Regions from separate parts of the Streptomyces sp. NPDC004284 genome, predicted to be linked through region 2. Evidence: riboswitches for the same ligand, from Rfam matches in the RefSeq annotation. Region 2 holds a riboswitch; each other region holds the start of a gene.
The links. A riboswitch is a leader RNA that binds a small molecule or an ion and turns the genes downstream of it on or off. The one in region 2 is predicted to bind S-adenosylmethionine.

Region 1 (4,168 bases), on a different contig from region 2:
CAGTTCCTCGCCGTCCACGCCCAGCGGGTGCGCCGCGACCTCCGTGCGCCCCAGGTCGCCCGCGCCCTCCTCGAACGCCTTCGCCCAGGCCCGGGTGTGGAAGCCCAGCCGGTCCGCGCCCAGCATGCCCCGGAGGAGTTCCCCGCGGATGTCCGCCGGGAGCATGCCGAGGTACTCCGGGGACGCCCACGGCGTGTGCGTGAAGTGGGCGATGCGCAGGTCGGGGCGGAGGTCGCGGAGCTGCCCGGGCACCAGCGCCAGGTGGTAGTCCTGCACCAGGACCGCCGCCCCCTCCGCCGCCTCCGCCGCCAGCGCCTCCGCGAAGGCGCGGTTGTACGTGCGGTACGACTCCCAGCGGCGGCGGAACCCCGTGTCGAAGACCGGCTCCCGCGGGATGTCGTACAGGTGGTGGTGGAGGAACCACAGCACCGAGTTCGCGATGCCGTTGTACGCGTCGGCGTACACGTCCGGGGCGATGTCCAGCATCCGTACGCCCTGCTCGGCGACGCCCCGCCGGACCGCTTCCCTGTCGCCCTCGCCGAGCGCCGCGCACACCCAGAGGCCCTCCCGGGCGTCGATGGTGCTCAGGGCCGAGACCAGGCCGCCGCCGCCCCGTCTGGTGTCGAGCGAGCCGTCCTCGGCGAGCACGTACGAGACCGGGCCCCGGTTGGATGCCACGAGCACAGTAGCCATGTGGCGAACCTAGCCCGTCCCGTAAATGCTCAAACGTACGTATACGAGACGAGCCGATCCGGCCACGCGGCGTCGTCGAGCGTCACGCCACGCGGCGTCGCGCGTACTCCGCGATCTCGGCGATCGGGGGCCGCTCCTCCGTGTCCACCGCGTACGTCCGGGGCTCGAAGCCCTGCTCGCCCCGCTCGAACTGCGTCAGCCGGGGCCGTACGAGATGGCCCCGGGACAGCCGCAGCTGCGCCGTCCGGTAGATCGCGGCCGCCATCCGGCCCAGCGCCTGCCCGTCCTGGTGGCGGTGCTTGCGCACGCCCACGTCCACCTGCGCGAGCGCGTCCAGACCCACCGTGTGCAGGGCGTCCACGAGCAGGCCCAGCTCCACTCCGTAACCGACGGGGAAGGGGAGCCGTTCGAGGAGGGAGCGGCGGGCCGCGTACTCGCCGCCCAGCGGCTGCACGAAGCCGGCCAGCTGCGGCCAGTGGAGGTTCAGGAGCGGGCGGGCCACCAGCTCCGTCACCCGGCCGCCCTGACCGGGGGTGTCTCCGAAGGGGCGGTCGTACATCGCCTTCACGAAGTCCACGTCCGGGTCCGTGAGCAGCGGGCCCACGATTCCCGTCACGAAGTCCGCCGAGAAGTCCCGCAGGTCCGCGTCCACGAAGCAGACCACGTCCCCGTTCGTCACCATCAGTGACCGCCAGAGCACCTCGCCCTTGCCGGGGACCGCCGGTATGCGGGGGAGGATCGCGTCCCGCGCGACGACCCGCGCGCCGGCCGCCGCCGCCACCTCCGCCGTACGGTCGGTGGAGCCCGAGTCGATCACCACCAGTTCGTCGACGAGGGGGACGGACTCGGTCATCAGATCGCGGCGGATCACGGAGACGATGTCCCCGACCGTCGCCTCCTCGTTCAGGGCGGGCAGGACGACGCTGACCGTCGTCCCCCGTTTGGCGGCGAGCACCCGGTCCAGCGGGCGGTCGGACACGGACCAGGACCGCCGGGCCAGCCAGCGCTCCACTTCCTCCAGCAACGTGATCTCCATCTCGCGGATCGGACGTCGGTCTCCACCTTCGAGGCCTTCGGTTACAGTCTTGAACAACGCGGATGCCCGATGCATGTCGGGGTGCCGCCCGCGTCTCACAATCGAATACCGCTCATCCAGAGGGGCAGAGGGAAACGGCCCGTTGAAGCCCCGGCAACCCTCCAGTCGGTTTGTCTCGCACAGCGAGGTCCCCGGCTAGGGAAGGTGCCAAATCCGTCTCATGGCGAAAAATTCGTCATGGGAAAGATGAGGAGAAAGGGCCTCGCCTCCATGGCTGTACAGACCGCTACCCCCGCAACCTCCGTCGACCTCGGTCCCGCTTCCGGGCTCTCCTGTCGCGAATGCGGTGAAGTCTTCCCCCTCGGCCCGATCTTCGCCTGCGAACTCTGTTTCGGACCGCTCGAAGTCGCGTACGACCTTCCCACCGGCGACCCCGAGGCGCTGCGCAAGCGGATCGAGGCCGGCCCCGCCAACATCTGGCGCTACGCCCCGCTGCTGCCCGTCCCCGCCGACGTCGCCGAGAAGCCGAACCTGAACCCCGGCTGGACCCCGCTCGTCAAGGCCGACAACCTGGCCCGCGAGCTCGGCGTCGCCCCCGGCAAGCTCTTCGTCAAGGACGACTCCGGCAACCCGACCCACTCCTTCAAGGACCGGGTCGTCGCCCAGGCGCTCGAAGCCGCCCGCGCCTTCGGCTTCACCACCCTCTCCTGCTCCTCCACCGGCAACCTGGCCGGAGCCGTCGGCGCCGCCGCCGCCCGCGCCGGCTTCCGCTCCTGCGTGTTCATCCCGCACGACCTGGAGCAGGGCAAGGTCGTCATGGCCGGTGTCTACGGCGGTGACCTCGTCGCCATCGAGGGCAACTACGACGACGTCAACCGCTTCTGCTCGGAGCTCATCGGCGACCCGCTCGGCGAGGGCTGGGGCTTCGTGAACGTCAACCTCCGTCCGTACTACGGCGAGGGCTCCAAGACGCTCGCGTACGAGATCTGCGAGCAGCTCGGCTGGGTCCTCCCCGACCAGCTCGTCATCCCGATCGCCTCCGGCTCCCAGCTCACGAAGATCGACAAGGGTCTCCAGGAGCTCATCAAGCTCGGCCTCGTCGAGGACAAGCCGTACAAGATCTTCGGCGCCCAGGCCGAGGGCTGCTCCCCGGTGTCGGCGGCCTTCAAGGCCGGCCACGACGTCGTACGGCCCCAGAAGCCGAACACCATCGCCAAGTCGCTCGCCATCGGCAACCCGGCCGACGGCCCGTACGTCCTCGACATCGCCCGCCGCACCGGCGGCGCCGTGGAGGACGTGAACGACGAGCAGGTCGTCGACGCCATCAAGCTCCTCGCGCGGACCGAGGGCGTCTTCGCCGAGACCGCGGGCGGCGTGACCGTCGGCGTCACCAAGAAGCTCGTCGAGGCCGGTCTCATCGACCCGAACCTCACCACCGTCGTCCTCAACACCGGCGACGGACTCAAGACCCTGGACGCGGTGGCCGACACCTCTCAGGCGACCGCCACCATCCGCCCGAGCCTGGACGCGTTCCGCGACGCCGGCCTGGCGCTCTGAGCCGGCCCGCCCTCCTGGCCCACTGAAAGGTTACGAAGACATGGCCGTGAACGTCCGCATCCCCACCATCCTCCGCACCTACACGGGCGGGCAGTCCGAGGTCCAGGCCGAGGGCGCGACCCTCGCCGAGGTCATCGCGGACCTGGAGAAGAACCACACGGGCATCGCCGCCCGCGTCCTGGACGACCAGGGCAAGCTGCGCCGCTTCGTCAACGTGTACGTCAACGACGACGACGTGCGCTTCGAGCAGGGCCTGGAGACCGCCACCCCGGCGGGCGCGGGCGTCTCGATCATCCCGGCCGTCGCCGGAGGCTGACCATTCGGCACGGAGTGCCGGCTGCTGCTGATTCTTTACCGATCCTTACCGGTCAGTACGAGTTGCCCCTTCCGCGCTATAAGCGGAAGGGGCAATTCTGCATGGTTGAGCGCGATAGAGTTGGGGAAGTCCCCTCCGCTGCTCGTGCCAAACGCATATGAGAATGCGTCCGCACCTGACAAGAAGCAGCCAAAGTGCCGGTGCGTTGTGTACGTTCTGCGCGCTTTGCCGGGCCCGACTTGCCCCGTCATCCAGGGGATTCTCCCCAATTCCCCTTTCCGGGACGCCCAGAATTCTCGGTCGAATGACCTGTTGCAGAGGGCAGTTGGGCAGATACATTCAGCGGCGGTCGACGCGTTCCGGCGCAGGGTCTGACCCGGGTCCGCGAGGTGCGGTCCCGCGCAAGGGCCAGTAATAGGGGAGTTAGGCATGGCTCAGGGCACCGTCAAGTGGTTCAACGCGGAGAAGGGCTACGGCTTCATCGCGGTCGACGGTGGTGCGGATGTTTTCGTCCACTACAGCGCGATCCAGATGGATGGCTACCGCAGCCTCGAAGAGGGACAGCG
Region 2 (4,168 bases):
CTCTTCCTGTACGTCTTCGGAGCGATGGCCGAGGAGCGCATGGGGCCGGTCGAGTTCTGCCTCTTCTATCTGGGGACCGGCTACGTCGCCCTGCTCGGGTACGCGGTGGCGCACGCGGACAGCGAGCAGACCCTCGTCGGGGCCTCCGGGGCGATCTCCGCGGTGCTCGGGGCCTTCCTCTTCCTCTTCCCGCGCTCCCGGGTCACCAGCCTCTTCCCCTTCCTGTTCTTCCTGCCGCTGCGCTTCCCCGCCTGGATCGTGCTGATCTTCTGGTTCACGCTCCAGTGGCTGGCCGCGCGGGCGGCGGGCGCGGGACCCGGGGTCGCCTATCTGGCCCATGTCGTGGGCTTCTCCGTCGGCTTCCTCTACGCCTGGGGGCGCTTCCGCGGTGGGGATAGAGTGAAAGCCCCAGCCGCGGCGACCGAGGGAGAAAGCCAGCCGTGATCACCGCGATCGTGCTCATCAAGACCAGCGTGGACCGCATCCCCGAGATCGCCGAGTCGATCGCCGCGCTCGACAGCGTCAGCGAGGTCTTCTCGGTCACCGGTACGTACGACCTGATCGCCATGGTCCGGGTGCCGCGCCACGACGACCTGGCGGACGTGATCCCCGGCCGGATCAGCAAGATCCCGGGCGTCGAGGCCACGGACACCCACGTCGCCTTCCGCACGTACTCCCAGCACGACCTGGAGGCGGCCTTCGCCATCGGCCTGGAGTCCTGACACCGCGCACGCGGCATGGCTGAAGGGGGCCTCCCGGCCGGGAGGCCCCCTTCACCCGTACGAGTGGCTGATCAGCCGCGGTCCGGGACGCAGCGGCCGTCCTCGGTGCGGTACTTCCACTGCGCGCCGTCCCGGACGAGCTCCTTCACGGCGCCGACGAACCGCTCCACGTGCTCGTCCGGCGTACCGGCGCCGAAGCTCACCCGGATGGCGTTGAGGGACCGCTCCCCCGGGTTCGCCTCGGGGGCGCCGCACTCGCCCGGGTCCTGCGGGTCGCTGCCGAGCAGGGTGCGGACCAGCGGGTGGGCGCAGAAGAGACCGTCGCGGACGCCGATGCCGTACTCGGCGGAGAGCGCGGCGGCGAAGTGGGAGCTGTTCCAGCCCTCCACGACGAAGGAGATGACGCCCACGCGGGGCGCGTCGTCGCCGAAGAGCGAGAGGACGCGCACCTCGGGCACCTCGGCGAGGCCCTCGCGGACCTTGGCGATCAGGTGCCGCTCGCGGGCGACGAGGGAGTCGAAGCCGGCCTCGGTGAGCGCCTTGCAGGCGGAGGCGATGGAGTAGACGCCGATGACGTTCGGCGAACCGGCTTCGTGCCGGGCCGCGGTGGTGTGCCACTCCACGTCCACACCACCGTCGGCCCGACGGGCCACCTTGCGGGAGGCTCCGCCGCCCGCGAGGTAGGGCTCGGAATCCTGCAGCCAGTCGGCCCGCCCGGCGAGCACGCCGGAGCCGAAGGGCGCGTACAGCTTGTGCCCGGAGAAGGCGACCCAGTCCACGTCCAACTCCCTTACGGAGACCGAGTGGTGGGGCGCGAGCTGGGCGGCGTCGAGCACGATCCGGGCACCGTGCGCGTGCGCGGCGGCGGCGAGCTCCCTCACCGGCCACAGCTCACCGGTCACGTTGGAGGCACCGGTCACGCAGACCAGGGCCGGGCCGTAGGGGTCGCGGTCGGCGAGGGCGCGCTCCAGGGTCTCGACGGCCTGCCGCGGGGTGCGCGGCGCGTTGAGGTAGGTGACGCGGGCGTCGCGCCAGGGCAGCAGGGAGGCGTGGTGCTCGGTCTCGAAGACGAAGACCTGGCAGTCCGCGGGAATCACGGCGGCGAGCAGGTTGAGCGAGTCGGTGGTGGAGCGGGTGAAGACGACCTGGTCGCCGGGGCGGCAGTCGAGGAACTCGGCGACGGTGGCGCGGCTGTTCTCGAAGAGGTCGGTGGAGAGCTGGGAGAGGTAGCCGGCGCCGCGGTGCACGCTGCCGTAGTACGGGGCGTACGCGGCGACGTCGTCCCAGACCCGCTGGAGGGCCGGCGTGCTGGCCGCGTAGTCGAGCGCCGCGTAGGTCACCTCGCCGCCGGTGACGAGCGGGACGGTGACGTCCCGGCCGAGGACCGGCAGCGGGGCGGCGCAGCAGGGGTCGGTGGACTCGGCGGCGGCAGCGGTCTCGACGGTGGCGGCGTTCGGGCGTGCGGACATGGCGGTATCTCCCGGCATAAAAGGGGCGCGAAAAGGCGTGAAGGGGCCCGCGGGGCGGCAGCGCGCGAAGGGCTGCGCCGCACTACGGGTGGAGAGGGGAAGAGGGGCCGAAAGGGCCCTAACGCATTCGCTTGCTCACGAGACAACGCTCCCTAGAGGACCAAGGACCCCAAGGTGTGGCGCAGGGGTCCGCGCTTGCCGCAGGCTTCTGCTCGTACGGCCTGGTCTTCACCCGGGGCACCCCGCCACGGACGGAGGGTTGCCGGACAGCCGGCCGGGGCCTTGCAGCTGTCACTCATGACCTGTTTCAGAACTTATGCCAGACGATCTCTACGCCGCAACCCCGTCCCGGCATCCGGGACGGGGTCGCAATGCTCCGTTCATACGACCTCAGGCGTTGCTGGCGGCGATCCACCGCTCCAGGGAGCGGCGGGCCGCGCCGGAGTCGATCGACTCGGCCGCCTTCGCGATGCCGGCACTCAGCTGCTCCGCCAGGGTGCCCGTGCCGGGCTCCAGGGCGGTGAGCGCCGCCGCCGCGTTGAGCAGCACCGCGTCCCGTACCGGACCGGTCTCCCCCGCGAGCAGCCGGCGGGCCACGTCGGCGTTGTACGAGGCGTCGGCGCCGCGCAGGGCCTCCAGGGGGACGAGCTCGATGCCGACGTCCCGCGGGTCGAAGCGCTCCTCGGTGACGCCGCCGTCCTTGACCACCCAGACCCGGGAGGTGGAGGTGGTGGTCAGCTCGTCGAGGCCGTCGTCGCCGCGGAAGACGAGGGCGGAGTTGCCGCGCTCGGCGAAGACCCCGGCGACGACCGGCGCCATCCGCGGGTCGGCGACGCCGACGGCCTGGGCCCGCACCTTGGCCGGGTTGGTCAGCGGACCGAGGACGTTGAAGGTCGTCCGGATGCCCAGCTGGCCGCGGGCCGCGGCGACGTGCCGCAGCGAGGGGTGGAACTTGATCGCGAAGCAGAGGGTGATGCCGGCCTCGTCGGCGACCTCGGCGACCCTCCGCGGGCTCAGGTTGAGGTTGACGCCGAGCTTCTCCAGGACGTCGGAGGAGCCGGAGGCGGAGGAGGCGGCGCGGTTGCCGTGCTTGACGACCTTGGCACCCGTCCCGGCGACCACGATCGACGCCATCGTGGAGATGTTCACCGTCTTGGCGCCGTCGCCGCCGGTGCCGACGATGTCGACGGTCTTCCCGGGCACCTCGATGACGTTGGCGTGCGCGTACATGGTCCGTACGAGGCCGGCGATCTCCTGCACGGTCTCGCCCTTGGCGCGCAGCGCCACCATGAATCCGGCGATCTGCGCGTCGGTCGCCTCGCCGCTCATGATCAGGTCCATCGCCCAGGCCGTGTCGTCGGCGGTGAGGTCCTGGCCGTCGAGGAGACCGTTCAGCAGGACGGGCCAGGAGCGGCCCGCCGACGTAGGTCCTCCAGCGGGGGTCGCAGCGCTCATGGCAGCTCCTGTGATGATCACGTGACGGATACGGTTCCACCCTATCGACCTCCGGGGACGGCAAAGAGCCCCGTCCATCGAATGGACGGGGCTCTCGCCGTGGCGACACCTACAAGGTCAGGTGTTCAGGGGGATCAGTGGTGGCCGTGGCCGCTCTGGATCTCCTTGTACTCCTCGACCGTGGGCTTGGCGACCTGGCTGTCGTCGCCGTAGTAGCCCTTGTTGAGCTTGACCCGGAGCTTCTCCATGCGGCCGATCTTGCGCTCGACGCCGTTCTCGTCGACGGCCGGCGGAAGCTCAGCCGCCTCGTACTGCTCGTGCGCCGTGAGGCGGTGCAGCTCGCCCTGGCTGAGCGGCTGGTGGACCTCGACGAACTCACCGTGCGGCAGGCGCTTGATGATGCCCGACTCGCGGCCGTGCAGCACCTTGTCCTTGTCGCGGCGCTGGAGGCCGAGGCAGATCCGCTTCGTGGCGACGAACGCGATGACCGGACCGGCGAAGAAGAAGATCCGCACGAACCAG
Region 3 (4,168 bases), on a different contig from region 2:
GCCGAGGAGGCCGGGGAGCCGCTTCACGCCGTGACGGCGCTGGTGATCTTCAACGAACCGGCAGCGGTTCACCAGCGCGCCTCCGTCGCGAAATGCCGGGCCGCCTTGCGGAGGATGTCGCGCTCTTCCTCCAGCTCACGAACCCTCTTCCGGGCAGCGGTCGGCTCCGCCCGAGCGTCGCCACCGCCCGCCTGAGCGGTGGTCGGCGGCGCGGAATGAACGCCGGGCCGGCGCCCGTCGGCGGCCCGGATCCAGTTCCGCGGCGTCTCGGTGTCCGCCCCGAGATCACCGGCGACCGACCTGACTGTCGCTCCCGGCCGCGACCGGTACAACGCAACCGTGTCCGCCTTGAACTCGGCGGGGTAGTGCTTCATCCCCACGGGGACTCGGTTCTCCTGGACCACCAAGATCCAAGTCTCTCCGGCGTCCAAAACCCGTGGTCAGGGCCCGAAAGCCCCCTGCCACACCGCCCGCCGACGAGCCACGCCTCGCCGGCGCCACATCAACAGCCCGCTCGAACCCCGCGAGAACGGACTGGAGAGACGGTACCCAGGCGGGGCGGACGGATCGGAGGCGCGGCGGCACAGACCGCCGGCCTCCCCGCATCCAGACGGCGTCGGCGTTCACCAGCGACAGGACGGCATGGCGGTTGCTGCCCAGCTCATGAGCCCCGGCCCGTCCGGCTGCCCGCAGCGGGCCGGCACGACCGTCCGGAGTCTCTTGCCCCACCCCGCTCCCGCGGTCCCGCCCGGATTCGGTTCACCCGCTGACGGCGTCACGGCTGACCTGACCTGCCGCCTTCCTGGGCAGGAAGCCATTGGCAGGTAACCCCGGGAGTCTTGTATGGTTCCTCGCGAATCATCCAGAGGGGTGGAGGGACCGGCCCTACGAAGCCCCGGCAACTCCCCGGTCGACTCGGCGTTCCATGTTCGCGCCGCGCCGTCGGGATCAGTGCCAACTCCGGCCCGCGCCAACGTGGCGCGGGAAAAGATGAGGAGACACGGTGCTCTCTGTGCTGCCTTTCGCCCCGGTTCCATCCGCCCCGGGCTTTCTGCGTACCCATCTCGTGATCGACGCGGCATATCGGCCGACTGCTTCGGCCCTTTCCCTCTGATCATCCCTGCCCTCCCCTGCGTGAGGTCGCCGCGCGCCATCGCTCGCGGACCGAGACTGGAGTACCCCTTTTCATGGACATTTCGGATATTTCTAGTGGTGTTGGCGTCCTCGACAAGGCCGCGGTGATTCTCGGTGCGCTGGCGTCGGGCCCCGCCACTCTGGCGGGACTGGTCGCCTCCACCGGCTTGTCGCGGCCCACGGCCCACCGGCTCGCCCTCGCACTCGAACGCCACCGCCTGGTCGGCAGGGACCTGCAGGGCCGCTTCGTCCTCGGCCCTCGACTCGGTGAACTCTCGGCCGCCGCGGGTGAGGACTGCCTGCTGGCCGCGGCCGGCCCGGTCCTCACCTCCCTCCGGGACGCCACCGGCGAGAGCGCGCAGCTCTACCGGCGCCAGGGCGAGATGCGCGTCTGCATCGCCGCCGCCGAGCGGACCTCCGGCCTGCGCGACATCGTGCCGGTGGGGTCCACGCTCCCCATGAAGGTCGGTTCAGCCGCCCAGGTCCTGCTGGCCTGGGAGGAACCCGAGCGCTTCTACGAAGGCCTGCAGGGTGCTCGCTTCACGGCCACCGCCCTCAGCGGCGTACGGCGCCGGGGCTGGGCCCAGTCGATCGGTGAGCGTGAACCCGGCATGGCCTCCGTCTCGGCACCGGTCCGCAACTCGTCCCACCGTGTCGTGGCCGCCGTCACGGTCACCGGCCCGATCCAACGCCTCACCAGACACCCCGGCGCCCGGCTCGCAAAGGCCGCCGTCGACGCGGCCGACCGCCTCACCGAAGTCGTCTCCCACCCCTGACCCCGGCAACACCACGTGAGGTCCCGCCTCTCCCCCGGCCTGCGTGTCCAGACTTCCCCGGCCTGATCGTCGCGAGGCCCTGTGGGCCTTGTGCGCCACGCCGAGGAAGACCGCACCACTGCCCTGGTCCCGCACCCCTACCCGGACGGCGCCCTGGAAGACCCGTATCGGCTCTCGCTGAACCATGTGGCCGCCGACGGTGACGGGCCTCGGACGGGCTTACTTGGTGAACCTCTTTCATCCCGCCTCTAGAGGGTTATAAGACCTGATCGGAGGGGGTGATGACGTGGCGAAGCCCCTCGTCGTCGATGGTGTGATCTCACCCAACACGACCATCGGCCGGGAGGCTTCGTTGGTTCCGTATCCTTCCACGCTCGACGTCCCGTACGAGCTGGTCGAGCATGTTTCGTGGCTCGTCTACGCCGGAAGGTGTGAACTGAACTCGCCCTGCCGACGGCTCGGCTGCTTCAAGCAAGCTTCACATGAAACACCGCCGGCACGGCATGAACGTTCAGGTCATCGCCCGACCCGACGGCACACCTCTGTGGTTCTCCCGCGCGACACCGGGACGCACCCACGACCTGACCGCGGCCCGTGCCCACAGCCGTCGTCCAGGCCTGCCTCACCCGGCAGATCCTCGTCCTCGCGGACCGCGCCTGCCAAGGCGCCGGCGCCACCGTCCGCACCCCCTATCACCATCACCACAGCATCCAGCCAGCCCGCCATCAGCAGTTCAACCGCGGCCATGCCCGACTCCGCGCCCCTGACGAACGCGTCTTCGCCCAGCTCAAGCAGTGGCGGATCCTACGCCGGGCCCGCTGCTCGACCAACCGCGTCAGCCGGCTCGTCCAAGCCGTCCACACCCTGCTGACCTGTGCCTCTTCAGGATGAAAGAGGTTCAGTCAGGTGCTCCACGATCCGCTCCAAGGCCGTCCCCGACAGGGCCGGAGCCCATTGCAGCCAGTGGTCAAGCCACTCAGCGTCCGTCATCAGGTCTGGTCATCCGCCTTCCCTGCAGACGGAGCTCGATCGAACTCGGCCCACGGGCTCTTGGACCGCGGGTCGTACCGTCTTTCGCCCCATTGCGCGGCCTTCCAGCCTCCCAGTCACCCGCCGATCCCCTTGCGCGTCCGAGAGGCACCTCCACGCCGATACCCGAGGTGGTCGCCCGACAGGCGCGGGAAGGGGCCGACACTGCCTACGGGTGCGGGTGGTCCGTTGTTCTCACGGTCGGGTCCGGGGCTGTGGTGCACCACGCGTGGGATCCGACGTCCGCCCGCCCGGCGGCTATACCTTCCGAGGGCAGGGCAGCATCATCACTTCACATTCGACCGTTAGGGCCGCCATCGTGACCGGACGCACCCCAGAGACGACCGAGAGCCCGAGACCGGACGAGTCCTTGGGCGAGCCGCGATGGCCGATGGCGGCGGCCGTCGTCACCGCCATGGTGCTGACCGTCCTCCTCCCCGACGACCTCCGTCTGGCACCTCGCTGGGTTCTCCCTGCCATCGAGGGACTGCTCCTGCTGGCGCTCATCGCCGGCGACCCGGGCCGGATCGACCGACGTACGGCCGCCTTGCGGAGCATGTCGATCGCCCTGGTGGGAGTTCTGGCCCTCAGTGCCGTCTGGTCGACCGTGCAACTGGTCGACGACATCCTCCATGCCGGGAAGGAGACCAGCTCCGCCACCAGCCTGCTGCAGACCGGCGGCACGGTGTGGGCCTGCACCGTCCTCGCCTTCTCCCTACTGTTCTTCGAGCTCGACAGCGGTGGGCCCGCCTCCCGCGCCCACCGCATGCCCTCCACCCCCGCCCTCGCCTTCCCCCAACAGCTCGATCCCCGGCTGAGCAGCACCGACTGGCGACCCCGCTATGTCGACTACCTCTACCTCGCGCTCACCAACGCCACCGCCTTCAGCCCCACCGACGTCATGCCCCTGGCACCCTGGGCCAAGATCACCATGGGTGTTCAGTCCCTGGTCTCCCTGCTCATCCTCGGGCTCGTGGTCGCCCGCGCCGTCAACGTCCTCGCCTGAGGAGCTGTCGGAATGACCACGTCGGCCGCACGTCTCCCGCTGCGCCGCGCCGGCGCCTGCCCATCACGCCCGAAGGGGCTCCGCCCAGCCGTTTCGCCCCGCGCAGGCCCCGAGCTGCATCCGGGTCCGGAGCCCGGCCAGGTCCATGAGACGACGCAGGCGCCGGTGCAGCGTGCGCGGTGACGGACCGAGTTGTGTCGCGGCCGCCACGTCCGTCAGGCCG

Region 1: linked by a shared signal. The riboswitch ahead of thrC (threonine synthase) and the one ahead of ACFYUS_RS21045 (aminotransferase class V-fold PLP-dependent enzyme) in region 2 are both predicted to bind S-adenosylmethionine.
Region 3: linked by a shared signal. The riboswitch ahead of ACFYUS_RS37660 (IclR family transcriptional regulator) and the one ahead of ACFYUS_RS21045 (aminotransferase class V-fold PLP-dependent enzyme) in region 2 are both predicted to bind S-adenosylmethionine.

Annotation. Positions count from the first base shown of each region.
Region 1 covers NZ_JBIAMJ010000011.1:106,205-110,372, reverse strand. Annotated here, with positions in the region: gene ACFYUS_RS26185 (trehalose-6-phosphate synthase) at 1-693, opposite strand, end outside; gene ACFYUS_RS26180 (glucosyl-3-phosphoglycerate synthase) at 776-1,717, opposite strand; SAM riboswitch class I at 1,839-1,982, shown strand; gene thrC (threonine synthase) at 1,976-3,286, shown strand; gene ACFYUS_RS26170 (MoaD/ThiS family protein) at 3,327-3,602, shown strand; gene ACFYUS_RS26165 (cold-shock protein) at 4,032-4,168, shown strand, end outside.
Region 2 covers NZ_JBIAMJ010000007.1:383,507-387,674, forward strand. Annotated here, with positions in the region: gene ACFYUS_RS21035 (rhomboid family intramembrane serine protease) at 1-444, shown strand, start outside; gene ACFYUS_RS21040 (Lrp/AsnC family transcriptional regulator) at 441-722, shown strand; gene ACFYUS_RS21045 (aminotransferase class V-fold PLP-dependent enzyme) at 794-2,191, opposite strand; SAM riboswitch class IV at 2,378-2,494, opposite strand; gene trpD (anthranilate phosphoribosyltransferase) at 2,582-3,646, opposite strand; gene ACFYUS_RS21055 (cytochrome bc complex cytochrome b subunit) at 3,781-4,168, opposite strand, start outside.
Region 3 covers NZ_JBIAMJ010000026.1:56,858-61,025, forward strand. Annotated here, with positions in the region: partial or broken gene ACFYUS_RS37650 (IS3 family transposase) at 1-72, opposite strand, end outside; gene ACFYUS_RS37655 (transposase) at 69-404, opposite strand; SAM riboswitch class I at 856-997, shown strand; gene ACFYUS_RS37660 (IclR family transcriptional regulator) at 1,188-1,910, shown strand; partial or broken gene ACFYUS_RS37665 (transposase family protein) at 2,197-2,801, shown strand; gene ACFYUS_RS37670 (hypothetical protein) at 3,310-3,945, shown strand; gene ACFYUS_RS37675 (LuxR family transcriptional regulator) at 4,009-4,168, opposite strand, start outside.